One region of the Yoonia sp. R78084 genome, then DNA from elsewhere that is predicted to be linked to it. Evidence: riboswitches for the same ligand, from Rfam matches in the RefSeq annotation. Region 1 holds a riboswitch; the other holds the start of a gene.
What was found. A riboswitch is a leader RNA that binds a small molecule or an ion and turns the genes downstream of it on or off. The one in region 1 is predicted to bind thiamine pyrophosphate.

Region 1 (7,436 bases):
CACACCAAAGAACCTGAACTGGATGTGGATCTGGGGTATCGTTCTTGTTTTCACACTCGTGTTGCAGATCGTCACCGGTATCGTACTGGTGATGCATTATGTGCCACACGTTGATATGGCCTTTGCTTCGGTCGAGCACATCATGCGCGACGTCAACGGCGGCCATATGATCCGCTACTTCCACCAGAACGGCGCGTCGCTCTTCTTTGTGGCTGTTTATGCACACATCTTCCGGTCGCTGTACTACGGTTCGTACAAATCACCACGCGAGGTGACATGGATCGTCGGCATGCTGATGTATGTGCTGATGATGGGTACGGCCTTTATGGGTTACGTACTGCCATGGGGCCAGATGTCGTTCCACGGTACAGCCGTTATCACAGGCCTTTTCGGTGCGATTCCCTTCGTTGGTGAAAGCATCCAGATCTGGCTGTTGGGTACACCAAACGGTGCGATTGCGCAGCCAGCGTTGAACCGCTTCTTCTCGCTGCACTATTTGCTGCCTTTCATTCTGTTGGGTCTGACCATTGTGCACATCTGGGCATTCCACACGACTGGCAACAACAACCCAACCGGTGTTGAGGTGCGTCGCACATCGAAAGAAGACGCAGCCAAAGACACACTGCCATTCTGGCCGTATTTCGTGATCAAGGACCTTTTCGCGCTGGCCGTCATTCTGGCCGTGTTTGTGGCAGTCGTCGGCTTCATGCCGAACTACCTTGGTCACCCGGACAACTACATTCCGGCCAACCCGCTGGCGACACCATCGCACATCGTGCCGGAATGGTACTTCCTGCCATTCTACGCCGTACTGCGCGCGTTCGACCAAGACGTATGGCTGGTGATTGCAGTGAACTGGATCACATTCGGCATCATCGACGCCAAGTTCTTTGGTGTGATCGCGATGTTCGGTGCGATCGTCGTAATGGCGCTGGCACCGTGGCTTGATACCTCGTCGGTCCGCTCTGGCCGTTACCGTCCGATGTTCAAGTGGTGGTTCTGGCTCTTTGCCGTGAACTTCGTCCTGCTGATGTGGGTCGGTGCGCGCCCTGCTGAGGGTATCTATCCCTACATCGCGCTGATCGGTTCGACATATTGGTTCGCCTACTTCCTGGTGATCCTGCCGCTCTTGGGCGTGATCGAAAAGCCGAACACACCGCCAGCAACCATCGAAGACGACTTCAATGCGCACTACGCGCCGACAGGTGACGGCGCCAAGCCTGTTGCCAGCCCGGCCGAGTGAGAAAGGACGAATAGTCATGTTCCGCAAACTATCACTCACCGCAGCAATGGCGCTTGCCCTCACCGCAGGGCAGGCCACCGCCGCTGAACTTGAAATTGAAGTCACCGACTATGATTTCTCGTTCGAAGGCCCATTCGGCAGCTATGACCAGATGCAGCTTCAGCGCGGTCTTCAGGTCTACACAGAAATCTGTGCCGCCTGCCACGGGCTGGAATTTGTCGCATTCCGCAACCTGTCTGACGAAGGCGGCCCCGGGCTTCCTGAAGACCAGATGCGGGCCTATGCCGAGTTCTACGAAGTCTTTGACGAGACGTTGTTTGATGGCGAGGGCGACTTCCGTCCAGCAACGCCAGCAGACAAATTTCCAGAGTCGAGCCTGTCGAACGCACCTGACCTCAGCCTGATGGCAAAGGCGCGGGCGGGCTTTAGCGGCCCATATGGTACAGGCATCAGCCAGTTCGTAAACGGCATGGGCGGCGCGGAATACATCGCGTCATTGATGACCGGCTACCACGAAGAGCCTGAGTGCGCACTGGAAGGCGAGCCGATGGACGGCTTCTACAACGTAGCATTCGCAGCTGGTGGTTTCCCTGAAAGCTGTAAAGACGAGCACGGCAAGCACAAGGTGCCAGGCTCATGGATTGCGATGTCACAGCCGCTTTGGGGCGATGATGTTGACTATGCAGACGGTCACTCAACCGAGCTGGAAGATGTCGCAATGGATGTTGCGGCGTTCCTGATGTGGACAGCCGAGCCGAAACTGGTTGCGCGCAAGCAGGCAGGTCTGACCGGTTTTCTGTTCCTGACAGTTCTGTCCGTGCTGCTGTACCTGACAAACAAGCGTCTCTGGGCACCACACAAGCACAAAGACTAAGTCAAACAGATCAAACAAACACAAAGGCCCGCCGTTATGGCGGGCCTTTTGCATTCTGTAAGGTGGATCTTGCTCCACCTTACCCCAGATAAGCCCTGAGCGCGGCCGGTGGATCATCAAACAACGCATCGGTCGCAACGGGCGCATGTACCTGACCCGCATCCACGAGCGCAACCATATCCGCAATCCGTCGCGCATCAGCCGGATCATGGGTGACCATCACGACAGTCTTTCCCGCCGCGGCCAGCTTGGATTTCACCAGATCGAGCATTTCATCCTTGAGAGCGGGGCCAAGCGCGGAAAAGGGTTCATCCAGCAAGACGACAGGTCGATCCGCCACAAGAACGCGTGCCAGCGCCACGCGACTTTGCTGCCCACCCGACAATGCAGCGGGTTTGCGTACTTCCATACCAGCCAATCCAACCTCTGCGAGGGCCGCAGCAACCTGGCTCCTTTCTTCCTCGCGCAACCGCAGGTCCGGCCGCAGCCCCAAACCGACATTCTGCGCCACGGTCAAATGTGGAAACAGGTTATTGTCCTGAAAGAGCATACTGACAGGCCGCTTACCTGGCTCTTCATCCGTCACATCGATACCGCCAAGGATCACGCGACCTGACACAGGCGCAAGAAACCCCGCCAGACCCGCCAAGAACGTCGACTTTCCCGCACCGGACGGCCCGATCAAAGCCACCGCTTTGCCGCGTGCGAACACAATATCCGCACACAAAGAAAATGCGCCTTGCTGCAGGACCAGGTTTTCACATCTCAACACGTCCACGCCCCCATCGGTCACAGATCCAGAACAGTGCAAAACTCAGCACCACCAGTAACAGCGCCGCACTTGCCGCTGCCTCCATCCGGTAGGCACCCATCAAACGATACATCGCCAGCGGCAGTGTCTCTTGTCCTTGGCCCGCAAACAAGGCGATCACGCCCAAATCACCCATGGACAAGGCCGCCGCCAAACCCGCCGCAAACCCCAGCGGACGCCGCAGACGGGGCAGAACAACCCATCGTAGCCACGTCCATCCGCGCATATCCAGCGCGAGCCCTAAACGGCCATAGCTTTGGTTGATCTGGTCAACAGTCGGGGCAATGGCGCGGAGCGCGAAAGGCAAAGCGAGTGTCGCGTTCACCAGCATGGTCACCAGCAACGCAACATCAGCCGGACGGACAAAGGGAAACACGATCAGGAATGCACCCGTTCCAACGACCAATCCAGACGCCGCGAGCGGCATCACACCAACCACAGACACCATGGCGCCACCACGCAAAGCCAGCGCAAGGGCCATCAAGACGCAAAGCGCCGCCGAGCCGATGGCGACACAGAGCGACCGCAATGCCGCAGCCCAGACCGTTGCAGGCATGTCGGGGAACGCGGGCAGCCCGCGGACCACGATCATCCCCAAGGGCAGCAGTAGAAAAAGTGCGGCCATAGCGATTACAGCATAGTCCACCACAGGCCGCGGCAAATCCCAACGCTGCACGACACGGTCCATGCCGGCACCCATCGGATCATTCCCTGTCACCTCCCACGCCAGAGCGGCAGCCAACACACAGAGCCCGAACTGGATGCAGGCCAGCAATGCGGCCCGTCCCAGATCGAAATCGAACCGGACCGCCTGATAGATCGCCAGTTCAACTGTTGTTGCCCGCGGTCCGCCGCCCATCGTCAGGGCAACGGCAAAACTGGTCAGACAAATGAGAAAGATGACCAGAAACGTACCTGGCACCACTGAACGGAGCATCGGCCATTCGAGCAACCGGCCAACCGGTGCATTCAGCGATGCCGCAAGGCGAAACCGCTCGGCGGGGATTGAGAGCCAGCCTTGCAAAATAAACCGCACCGCCAAGGGCATGTTAAAGAACACGTGGGCCAGTACCACGCCGTGCAAACCGAAAATCGAAACAGGCTGAAACCCCAGCCAGACCAGGCCATCATTCAAAAGACCGCCGCGGCCAAAAATCGCCAGAAGACCAAGCACCGCGACAATGACCGGTAGAAGGAATGGTGCCCCGAGCAGGGTAATCAGCAAATCCCGCCCGTAGAAACCACGCCGTGCCAAAGCCCGCGCTACGGGAATAGCCAGCAGGACACTCAGCAGCGCAGACAGAAACGCCTGCACAAGCGTAAACCGAACCGCGGCCCAATCCGCAGGGGCGAGGCCACCCATCCATTCGGCACGCCAGCCAACAGCCGCCAGCGTGCCAAGGGTGAGCACAAGCACCAGCGCCGCAGCTGCGACGCCGGGCCAGCGCGGTGTTACTGGGACAAGGCTGTGCGCCATTCGTCCAGGGCCGCATCACGCATGGCGGCTGCATCTTCCGGTGACAACAAGAGTGATGTTTCAGGCGTCATCAAAGTTTCGAACCCGTCAGGCAGGCCCGCAGCCGGAATGACCGCCGGATACATCCAGTTCGTTGTGGGGATCAAGCTTTGGAACGCGTCCGACACCATGAAAGCAAGGAACTGATCCGCCAGTTCCGGCTGATCGGTGCCTGCGACTTTGCCCGCCACTTCGACCTGCATGTAGTGCCCTTCATCAAAGGCCCATGCGACCTTGCTGTCGTCTTCCTCGGCAATTAGGTGGTAGGCAGGCGAGGTCGTGTAGGACAAAACCGCATCAGCCTGACCGTCAAGGAACATGCCGTAAGCTTCGGACCAACCCGGTGTGACAGTTATGATGTTGTCGGCCAGATCGGCCCAGAGCGTTGCAGCTCCATCGCCGTAAGCGGCCTTCACCCACATCAACAGACCCAGACCGGGCGTGGATGAGCGGGGATCCTGAATGACAATCTGGATGTCACTGTCGGCCAAAGCACGCAGGGATGCCGGCGCATCCGCACCTGCATTTCCGACGAAGGCGAAATAGCCCCAGTCGAACGGCAGGAAATCCGCATCATTCCATGCAACAGGGAGATCAAGGTCCGCAGCAACGCCATGCGGCGCAAATAGCCCCGTCTCGCGCGCAGCGGCTGTCAGGTTTGTATCCAGCCCCAAGACGATATCAGCCTCTGTGCGCGGCCCCTCCAGTTGCAGACGGGCCAGCAGGGAAGCCCCGTCACCTGCGCCCACAAATTGCAGATCACAGGCGCATTCCGCCTCGAAAGCGGCTTCAACCGCAGGGCCGGGGCCCCATTCGCTGGTAAAGCTGTCGTAAGTCATGACTTGCAGCACAGGCGTATCGGCGAGTGCAGCCGAAGCACAAAGAGCAAGTCCCGCGACAACTGGCAGATAGGTGGTGTTTTTCATCGTATCCTCCAAATGCGACGGGCGGATTGGGGGATAGCGGGATTGCCATACCTTCCCTCCGCCGGTCTTAACCGGTTCAGGTTCAACGGGTCCGCGTGCTACGCATCTCAGCCATGATTGGCCCCCCGAGGTACGCCCTAGGTATTGCGGAATAGACCGAAGGACAAGGGAAACCTCTTGAGCCTGATTGTCACCCCCGCTAGACCCCATGTGCAAAGGGAGATGCCCATGTCGATCAACAGCTTCGGACATTTGTTTCGTTTCACTACTTGGGGTGAAAGCCATGGGCCTGCCTTGGGTGCCACGGTTGACGGCTGCCCGCCCGGCGTGCCGCTTGAGGCGCCGATGATCCAGCAGTGGATGGATAAACGCCGCCCCGGGCTGAACAAGAACACAACCCAGCGGAACGAACCTGATGCGGTGAAAATCCTGTCCGGCGTCTATGAGGGTAAGACCACAGGTACCCCGATCCAGTTGATGATCGAAAACACCGACCAGCGGTCAAAAGACTATGGCGATATCCTGAACACGTTCCGTCCCGGTCATGCGGATATCACCTATCACCAGAAATACGGGCTGCGCGATCCACGCGGTGGCGGGCGGTCTTCGGCGCGCGAAACCGCGTCGCGCGTGGCTGCCGGCGGTGTGGCGCGCGAGGCGATCAAAGCGATTGCGCCGAACGTAGAGATCAAGGGCTATATGACCCAGATGGGCACCAAAGCGATTGATCGCAGCAAGGTCGACTGGGACCAGATCGACCAGAATGATTTCTTCTGTCCCGACGCCGAAGCAGCCGCCGAGTGGAACGACTATCTGGCATGGCTGCGCAAGGACGATCACAACTCGGTCGGCGCAATCATCGAGGTTGTCGCGCGTGGCGTGCCTGCGGGCATCGGCGCGCCTGTTTACGCCAAGTTAGACACTGATCTGGCCGCTGCGATGATGTCGATCAATGCCGTGAAAGGCGTGGAAATCGGTGAAGGCATGGCTGCCGCTGCGCTTACCGGACGCGACAACGCTGACGAGATTTTCATGGGGCCGAACGGACCGGAGTATTCCTCGAACCACGCAGGCGGTATCCTTGGCGGGATCAGTACGGGGCAGGACATTGTCGTGCGCTTTGCCGTGAAACCAACCTCTTCGATCCTGTCGCCGCGCAAATCCATCCGCATGGATGGCACCCCGACCGAGGTCGTGACAAAAGGACGGCATGATCCTTGTGTGGGTATCCGCGCAGTCCCTGTCGGTGAAGCGATGATGGCTTGTGTGATCCTTGATCATCTGCTGCTGGATCGCGGTCAAACTGGCGGCGTGCGCGGGCAGATCGGGTAAGGTGGATTTCAATCCACCTTACTGTTTGGACAGCTGAACCGCCAAAATACCACCTGCGATAATCGCAACGCCCAGCACATCCAGCACGCCGATCTTTTCGCCCAGAATGATCGCAGCGGTCGCGACCCCCAGAAACGGGTTGAGAAAGTGAAAGGTCGAGGCCCTGACCGCGCCAATCCGGCCCACCAGCAAGAACCAAACCAGCGTCGCACCCAATCCTGGCACGATTGTTGTGTAGATAAACGCGACCCCCAACTGCCAGTTCCACGTGACATCCCAGGTTTCAATTGTGAGGGCTGGAACCCACAGAAACGCACTCCCCACCAGCATCTGTAGACCGACGATCATCAGGACATTTCCGCCTGACGACGCGCCCAAGACAGCCATAGTGGCAATAGTCAGCGACACAACCCCGATCACACAAAGGACAACCCCGAAGAGATCGACGCCACCTTGCAGCCGCGCTCCCATGATCAGAACAACGCCAACAACACCGGCAATCAGGCCAATGATACCCAGAGGCCGCACTTTATTGCCGAAAACCAGCCATCCCGACAAAGCCACCAGCAACGGCATGGTCGAGGCAATAATAGCCGCCAAAGACGCAGGAATCGTCTGCATGGCAACAAAATTGAGACCCAAATACAACGCGTTCTGACAGACACCAAAGATCACGACGCCTGTCCACTGCCGCCGGCTCAGCCGCGCTGACTGGCCAAGCAGAAACGCGATGC
Region 2 (7,436 bases), 1.1 Mb from region 1:
TTTGCAAAACGGGCTTGAACCAATCCCGCCTTCGCAGTATCTAGCCCCACGCTGATGGGATGTAGCCAAGTGGTAAGGCAACTGTTTTTGGTACAGTGTACCGTAGGTTCGAATCCTACCATCCCAGCCAGCCTTCCTCCCCTGTTTTCGCGCTGAAAGCTTGGCTCACATTTTGGGGCACGTTGAAGATACTCCGGCGCAATCACTTGGCTCCGGTCGCAATTGTATGAAAGTCCGGTGGCAGGTCACCCGCCGCGCAGTCCCATATCCCAAAACGCAACCTCGAGCCGGGTTGCTGTTGTGAACCGTGCCTGAAGGTTCGGCCAGCGCTGGGATGTGGTTGGGTCGGGGCCCAATCGCTGTGCGATTGCACCATCTATCATCTGACCGACTGACGCCATCACGGTTTGATATTCCGGGTCGCTGTAAGTGTTGATCCAGTCGCGATAGGGCGTGTCCGGGGCAGCCGAGCGTGCAAGCCGCAGGCCGATTTCCCCGTAACCAAAGCAACATGGGGCAAGTGCTGCCATCAGATCAAGGAAATCGCCTTGCAGCCCTGCGTCCATCACATATCGCGTGTAGGCAAGGTTTTCGAATTCCTCGACTGCGCCAAAGAGTGCCGCCCCATCAATGCCTTGGGCGGCACATGTTGTCACATGCAGCGCCATCTCGTGATTGACCAAAGCATCAACTGTGCCCGCACAAATCTTCATCTCGTCCAGCGTCTGGGCCTTGACCACGGCGAGGGACCACGCCCGCGCAAAATGCACAAGGAAGACATAGTCCTGTACAAGGTAATGCAGGAAAGATGCGCGCGATAAAGAACCGTTCCGCAGACCTTCGACAAAGGCATGATGGGTATAGTCGCGCCATGGACCCGGGCAACCGGCCCGCCAATGGGCAAAGGTTTCACCATAAACGGAACCGGTCATGCCACGGCCCCCAGAGAGTGGGTATTATCAGCAGGATGGCGTGACGGGAACTGACCCACATCAGCCGTAACCGTCCCGTATGTCGCACAGCGGCCAATGTGATTTGCAGTGGTTAAAATAGTGGTTCTCATAGCATACTCACTCTGATTTGGGGTAAAGGCTGACAAAATGGTGTGTGGGGCCGTGGCCTTTGCCGACGGACAAATCACCAGACCGCTCAATGGCTGTTGCGACATAGGATTTGGCGGCGGATGTGGCCTGCGCGACGCTGAGCCCTTTGGCGAGATGTGCCGCCAAGGCAGACGAGAGCGTACAGCCGGTACCGTGGGTATTTGCCGTTGCGGTGCGCAGGCCCTCAAACCACGTCACATCGTCATTGGTCACAAGGCAATCGGGGCTGTCCGGCCCCTCAAGATGACCGCCTTTCATTAACACGGCGGTCGCACCCAGATCACAGAGCGCCTTGCCTTGCGCTGCCATCGCATCACGCGTGCTCGCAGGGGCAGCGCCCAGCAAATGCGCCGCTTCGGGCAAGTTCGGCGTCAGCACCGCAGCCATCGGCAAGAGCACGTCACGCAGCGTTCTGACTGCGTCCGGTTGCAGCAATGCCGCACCCCCTTTCGCGATCATCACAGGATCAAGCACAATTGGAGTCCCCTTGTATCTGGCCAGTGCGTCCGCCACTGCGGCTGCAATATCCGCGTTGGCGATCATCCCGATCTTGATGGCGTCCACGCGGATATCGGCAAAGATGGTTGCGATCTGGTCGTGGACAAAGGCGGGTGGTACAAGATGGATGCTCTCGACACCTGTCGTATTCTGCGCCGTCAAAGCCGTGATGGCGGCCATCGCAAACGCGCCATTGGCGGAAATCGCCTTGATGTCGGCCTGAATGCCGGCCCCGCCCGACGGGTCGGACCCGGCAATACTCAGCACGTTGGGTATCATGCGCGGCCCTCCGGTTGGAACGTCGCGAATGCACGGGATGCGATGCATGGGTCAGGCTGGCCGCAAATGGCGGAGACAACGGCCATGCCATCTGCACCGCTGGCAAGAACACCGCTGATATGATCGGGCTTCAGACCGCCAATCGCTACGTTCGGCAACGATGACAACGCGACCAGCTGCGCCAAACCGTCGAAACCTATCGGCTGCGCATGATCGGTCTTTGTGGCCGTGCCAAACACAGGGCCCAGACCGAGGTAGTCCACCAAAGACGGATCAGCATCACGCACCGCTTGCGGCGTTTCGCACGACAGCCCGAGTATTTTGCCCGGACCCATGATCGCGCGCGCCTGTGCAGGCGAGATATCCCCCTGCCCGATATGCGCGCCATCCGCGTTGGCCGCCGCAGCCGCCACGACATCATCATTGATCACAAGCGGCACGCCTGACCCTTGCAAAGCTGTTTTCAGGGCGACAGCCAGATCGGTCCGCTGGGCGGTGGTGGCGTGTTTATCGCGCAACTGCACCATGGTCACACCGCCCGCCACAGCGCGGCGAACATTCTCCACAACGCCGATCCCCGCGCAAAGCCGCGGATCGGTGACCAAATAGAGACGCAATTGATTTCTGAGGGTCCCCATCAGCCGATGACCCCCGCCAGATCGTCCGGCTGGGCAGTGGCGAGTGCATCGAGGAAATGCATCTGAAAACTGCCAGGCCCATGCGCACGCTTTGCGGCGGCGCTTCCTGCGACTTTGAAATGCGCAAGGGCTGCAAGTGCTGCATCAAAGGCGGAACCGGTCGCAGCGTAGGCCCCCATCAATGCGGTCTGCGAACAGCCCAGCGCGGTGACCTGTGGCATTAGGGCCGAGCCACCCGAGACCTCTGCCTCTCGCTTGCCATCGGTCAGGTAATCAACGGGCCCTGTGACAGCTACAACTGTGTCAAACTGCATCGCAAGCGCCTTTGCAGCGCCCTGAGCAGCCGACACACTATCCCCGCTATCTACACCTTTGCCAGCACCGACTTCGCCCGCAAGCGCCAGTATTTCTGACGCATTGCCACGGACAATCGCGGGACGCTGGGCCAGAAGTTTCTGTGCAGCTCCCCGGCGATACGCCGAGATGAAATGCGCCACCGGATCCAGAACCCACGGAATGTTGTGTGTGTTTGCCACTGCCGCCGCCTCTGTCATACTGGCAAACCATGGCGCGGAAATTGTCCCGATATTGATTGAAAGCGCGCCGCAAAGCGGGGTGAACTCGGCCACTTCTTCGGCTGCGTGGACCATCGCAGGCGAGGCACCCGCCGCCAAAACGACGTTTGCCGCGATATTCATCGCCACATAGTTTGTCATGCAATGCACGAGGGGTTTTTGGGCTCTAAGGGCAGTCAGGAGGTCGTGCGCGGCCATGGTCATTCCTCTTTTTTGCAGGCAAAAAGAGGGACTATGTATGCAGCGCAAAGAAACATACGACCTCCCTCCGCCAGCATTATCTGGTTCAGGTTCAAAGGGTACATCTCAGCCTTTCGGCGCCCCTGGTGACTAACTGGCTATTGGTTTTCGCGCCGCGCGTCAAACAGTATGAAACACTTGCGCGCGACATGCGGACATACGCCGCACGTCATGGCCGCACTGTTTCATGCGCGCAGCAAACCTTGCTGGACTCCGCTGCGGACGGCTGCGCCCTGCCCTGTGCACCATTACAATTTCGCACGGGTTTCAGGCGATATCTGCAACCGCCGAACAGGATCGTGCAGCCGTCAAACGACTGTTACAATCAGGACTCTAGAGGCCGCCACCAAAAGAAAACCCCCGGCGGGAACGCCGGAGGTCTGTACGATCTTGACAGCTAAGCTGCTGTCTTATCATCCATTATTGGATTCAGGACAAGGCTAGTCAATCCGCGCTGTGCAGTCGCTTTATCCTAGAACTTTTCGATTGGAGTAAACTCCTTTTCGTCAGGCTCGCTTTCGCTTTCGCCGCCGCTGTCGCCACTGTCACGCGAGGCCAGACCGACAAACAGCGCCACAACAGCAACAGGAATAACCCAGCTGGGAATACTGCCGGCAGCAGGTGCAACCTCGACCGGATCTTCTACGACGACGGGCGCTTCTACGATCTCGTCGGCCAAGCCACCAGCCGTTGCAGCTGTTCCCGACAACGCAATGGCCGTTGCTGCGGTGAGCGTAGCCTTAATTCCCTTAAACATACCCTTCTCCCTTTCTTTTAAAGTACTGTCGCGTGTTATGCTAAGCAGCGGGCTTACTTGAAGCAAGAAAAAGTTAACGATAGTGAAGACAACGGCACATGAAGGTTTCAACCTATCAGGCCTGAGGCACGCTGACACTAGGATGGCAAAATGGGCGTTTCAAATCGATGGCAGAAGTAGACGACGCCTTGCGCAACCTCATATCTGGACCCGCGCGCATGACCTGTGTCAGGTCCGGTCGTACGGTTGATCGTCCCGCGTTCGGGCAGCTGGTTGATGCCCGTGCAACGGAGATCAAAAAGCACATACCGCCAAGCCCTGCCCGCATCGTCATTGCGATAAATGACCCCATCGACTGCCTTGTCAGCCTCTTTGCTGTCTGGCAGTGCGGCAAATGCGCTGTCATGGTCAATCCGGACATCAAAGACAAGGAACGGGGAAATGTGATCGCAGAGCACTGGCGCATCGCTATGGCTTGAAGACGGCCACGCGGTTCAGCCCCTTGCCTTTGATCCTCGCGATGATGACATCAAGAACGCCGCACTCATTTTGATGACGTCTGGCACGACAGGCGTGCCCAAAGGCGTGACCCATAGTCTTGCCGGACTGCAGGCGCGACTTGAAGAAAACCTCAAGGCGATCGGTCCAGCGGCGCTGCAGCGGACCCTTTGCACCCTGCCCCTGTTCTTCGGCCACGGGCTGATTGGAAACGCGCTCACGGCACTCTACGCAGGACAGCATCTCTTTCTTTGGCCCAAGGTGCAGATGAACGAACTTTCCTCTTTTGGGGCCACTCTCGATAGCAACGGGATTACGTTCTTCAGTTCCGTTCCATCATTCTGGCGTATGCTTCTGGCAATATCACCCCCGCCAAAAGCGCCGATGCAGCGCGTCCACGTTGGTTCAGCGCCGCTATCGGCGGACCTGTGGCGGAAAATCGGTGAATGGTGCGGGACCGGAAATGTCTTTAACACATACGGGATGACAGAAACCGCAAACTGGATTTCCGGCGGAGCCTTCGCTGAAACCGAAAGCACCGACGGCTATGTCGGCCGCCCTTGGGGTGGTGAATTCAGGGTTCTCCGCGACGGGCATCTGCATGTCACTGGCGAGGGGGAAATCGCCGTCAAGAGCCCGGGCCAGATGCTGGGTTTCTGGCGCGATGCAGACAAGACGCGCGAAACGATGATGGACGGTTTTTTGCTGACAGGCGATCTGGGGCAGCTCTCGGCTGACCAGTCACTCCGGCTGGTCGGACGCAGCAAGAACGAAATCAACATCGCGGGGATCAAGGTCCTTGCCGAAGAAGTTGACATGCTGCTTGAGTCACATCCAGACGTTGCGGAAGCATGTAGTTTCGGTATTCCGGATGCCGTTTCAGGCGAGCGCGTCGCAGCGATCGTCCGGGCACGCACCCCCGATCTGCTTGCACAGGATCTGATCCTGTGGTGCCGAGAGAACGCGCGGGCGGACGCGGTGCCTTCCAAGATTGAAATTGTTGGTGAAATCCCCAAGAATGACCGCGGTAAGATTGCAAGAGTTGATGTCAAAGCAAGGATGATTGCCAAATGGTCCTGAAACTCATGCGCCGAAAAGAGCCCCCTGATCCCTATCTGTGCAAGCCGATTATTACCGATCGCTTCAATCTGGTGAACTGTACGCGTCAGCAAGCCATCAAATCCACAGCACCGTGGCGGACCGACAGTGAAATTCTGCATAACCTGATGATGCCCAAGGCAGCCTACACCGATTTTCAGTGGGTCAAGGTCATCGGGCGGCCAGATGGTCACTCGCGGTTCTTTCATGCGATTGTTGCGAAAGAGATCAAAGGCACGATCGGCACGCATAGGGTGACCATCGACAGGTCAGGCAATGCAAGCCTTGCACTCGTCATCCATGCGCGGAGTTGGTGGGGCAAGGATGTCTTTGAAGAGGTCCGTACAGGACTCATGGATCACTTTAGCGCCTCTGACCGCGTTGTCCGGTTTCAGGGGCGTGTGCTCAGTCGCAACTTCAGTTCAATCTACAATTACAACAAGATGGGGTTCCGCATGATCGGCTATGATCGCAAGGCGTGGCTATCCCCCGTCACAGACGAACATTGCGATACAATCTATTACGAGATGCTGGCAGAAGACTGGCAAAAGAAACGCAATGGACAGGACAAGACAGATGCACAGTGAGGCCGTCTCGATCATCGCCAAAGCGCTTGGTGTGAGCGAAGAGAGCATCACCGCAGAAACGAGCCTGATGACGACCACGGAATGGGATAGTCTGGCACATTTTCGCATTGTCTTGTCTCTGGAAGAAAGACTTGGGCGCCCGCTCAATCCTGTCGAAATCACAACTCTGATAGATTTCTCTGCGGTACAGACGCTTTTGGACCACGCCTAGCGCCCCTGTCGTTAACAGAGGGCCCGCATGCCTTGAACGGTAATGGGACGGCACAGCACTTGGCAGCCCAAGCAGGCCTTTTCTTCGGGCAATAATCCCGCATATGGCACGCGCCCAAAGACTTAGTCGCGGATACGCTGCTCGGTTTCCGGATCGAACAGATACAGTCTTTTCGTCTCGAAGGTCAGACCAACGCGCTGGCCTTCCGAAACACGCTTATCGCCACGTTCCTCGACGACAATCCGCTCGCCATCTTCCGTGAGCAAATAGGCATATGAGACCCCACCAAGGCTTTCAACCAGATCGACGGTCACGGCGTCACCCGCCGGATCAATCGTCAGATGCTCGGGGCGCAGACCCACAGTGACACGCCGCCCCCTGTGGCCACCTGCGAGACCGGTCGGCACGGTCTGCTTGAGACTATTTATTTTCACACCCGCTTCGGTGATTGTTCCATCCAGAAAATTCATTGCGGGGCTACCAATGAAACCCGCGACAAACTTGTTGTCGGGGTCGCGGTAAAGCTCCATCGGTGCGCCGACCTGTTCAATTCGCCCCAAGCGAAGCACAACGATTTTATCGGCCAGCGTCATTGCCTCGACCTGATCATGCGTGACGTAGATCATCGTTGCGCCGATTTCCTTATGCAGACGCGCGATTTCCACCCGCATTTCCACACGCAGCTCGGCATCAAGATTGGACAGCGGCTCGTCGAACAAGAATACGTCCGGCCCGCGCACGATGGCGCGTCCGATGGACACGCGCTGACGTTGCCCGCCTGACAGAGCGGCGGGTTTGCGGTCAAGATAGTCATCCAGTTTCAAAATGCGCGAGGCCTCGGCCACTTTGGCCGCGATCACGTCCTTGGGGTGTTTGTTCATGCGCAACCCAAAGCCCATGTTCTCCTTGACGGTCATATGCGGGTAAAGGGCGTAGGTCTGGAACACCATCG

Region 2: linked by a shared signal. The riboswitch ahead of thiM (hydroxyethylthiazole kinase) and the one ahead of thiB (thiamine ABC transporter substrate binding subunit) in region 1 are both predicted to bind thiamine pyrophosphate.

Annotation. Positions count from the first base shown of each region.
Region 1 is NZ_CP138993.1:3,165,564-3,172,999, reverse strand. It holds gene SJY29_RS15885 (cytochrome bc complex cytochrome b subunit) at 1-1,243, shown strand, start outside; gene SJY29_RS15880 (cytochrome c1) at 1,254-2,117, shown strand; gene SJY29_RS15875 (ATP-binding cassette domain-containing protein) at 2,197-2,889, opposite strand; gene SJY29_RS15870 (thiamine/thiamine pyrophosphate ABC transporter permease ThiP) at 2,876-4,405, opposite strand; gene thiB (thiamine ABC transporter substrate binding subunit) at 4,381-5,370, opposite strand; TPP riboswitch at 5,407-5,508, opposite strand; gene aroC (chorismate synthase) at 5,599-6,702, shown strand; gene SJY29_RS15855 (DMT family transporter) at 6,721-7,436, opposite strand, start outside.
Region 2 is NZ_CP138993.1:2,072,221-2,079,656, forward strand. It holds tRNA gene SJY29_RS10510 (tRNA-Gln) at 56-130, shown strand; gene SJY29_RS10515 (TenA family protein) at 246-932, opposite strand; gene thiD (bifunctional hydroxymethylpyrimidine kinase/phosphomethylpyrimidine kinase) at 1,071-1,880, opposite strand; gene thiE (thiamine phosphate synthase) at 1,877-2,518, opposite strand; gene thiM (hydroxyethylthiazole kinase) at 2,518-3,291, opposite strand; TPP riboswitch at 3,340-3,428, opposite strand; gene SJY29_RS10535 (hypothetical protein) at 3,806-4,090, opposite strand; gene SJY29_RS10540 (hypothetical protein) at 4,258-4,569, shown strand; partial or broken gene SJY29_RS10545 (AMP-binding protein) at 4,613-5,236, shown strand; gene SJY29_RS10550 (hypothetical protein) at 5,405-5,668, shown strand; gene SJY29_RS10555 (GNAT family N-acetyltransferase) at 5,659-6,273, shown strand; gene SJY29_RS10560 (acyl carrier protein) at 6,263-6,484, shown strand; gene SJY29_RS10565 (ABC transporter ATP-binding protein) at 6,607-7,436, opposite strand, start outside.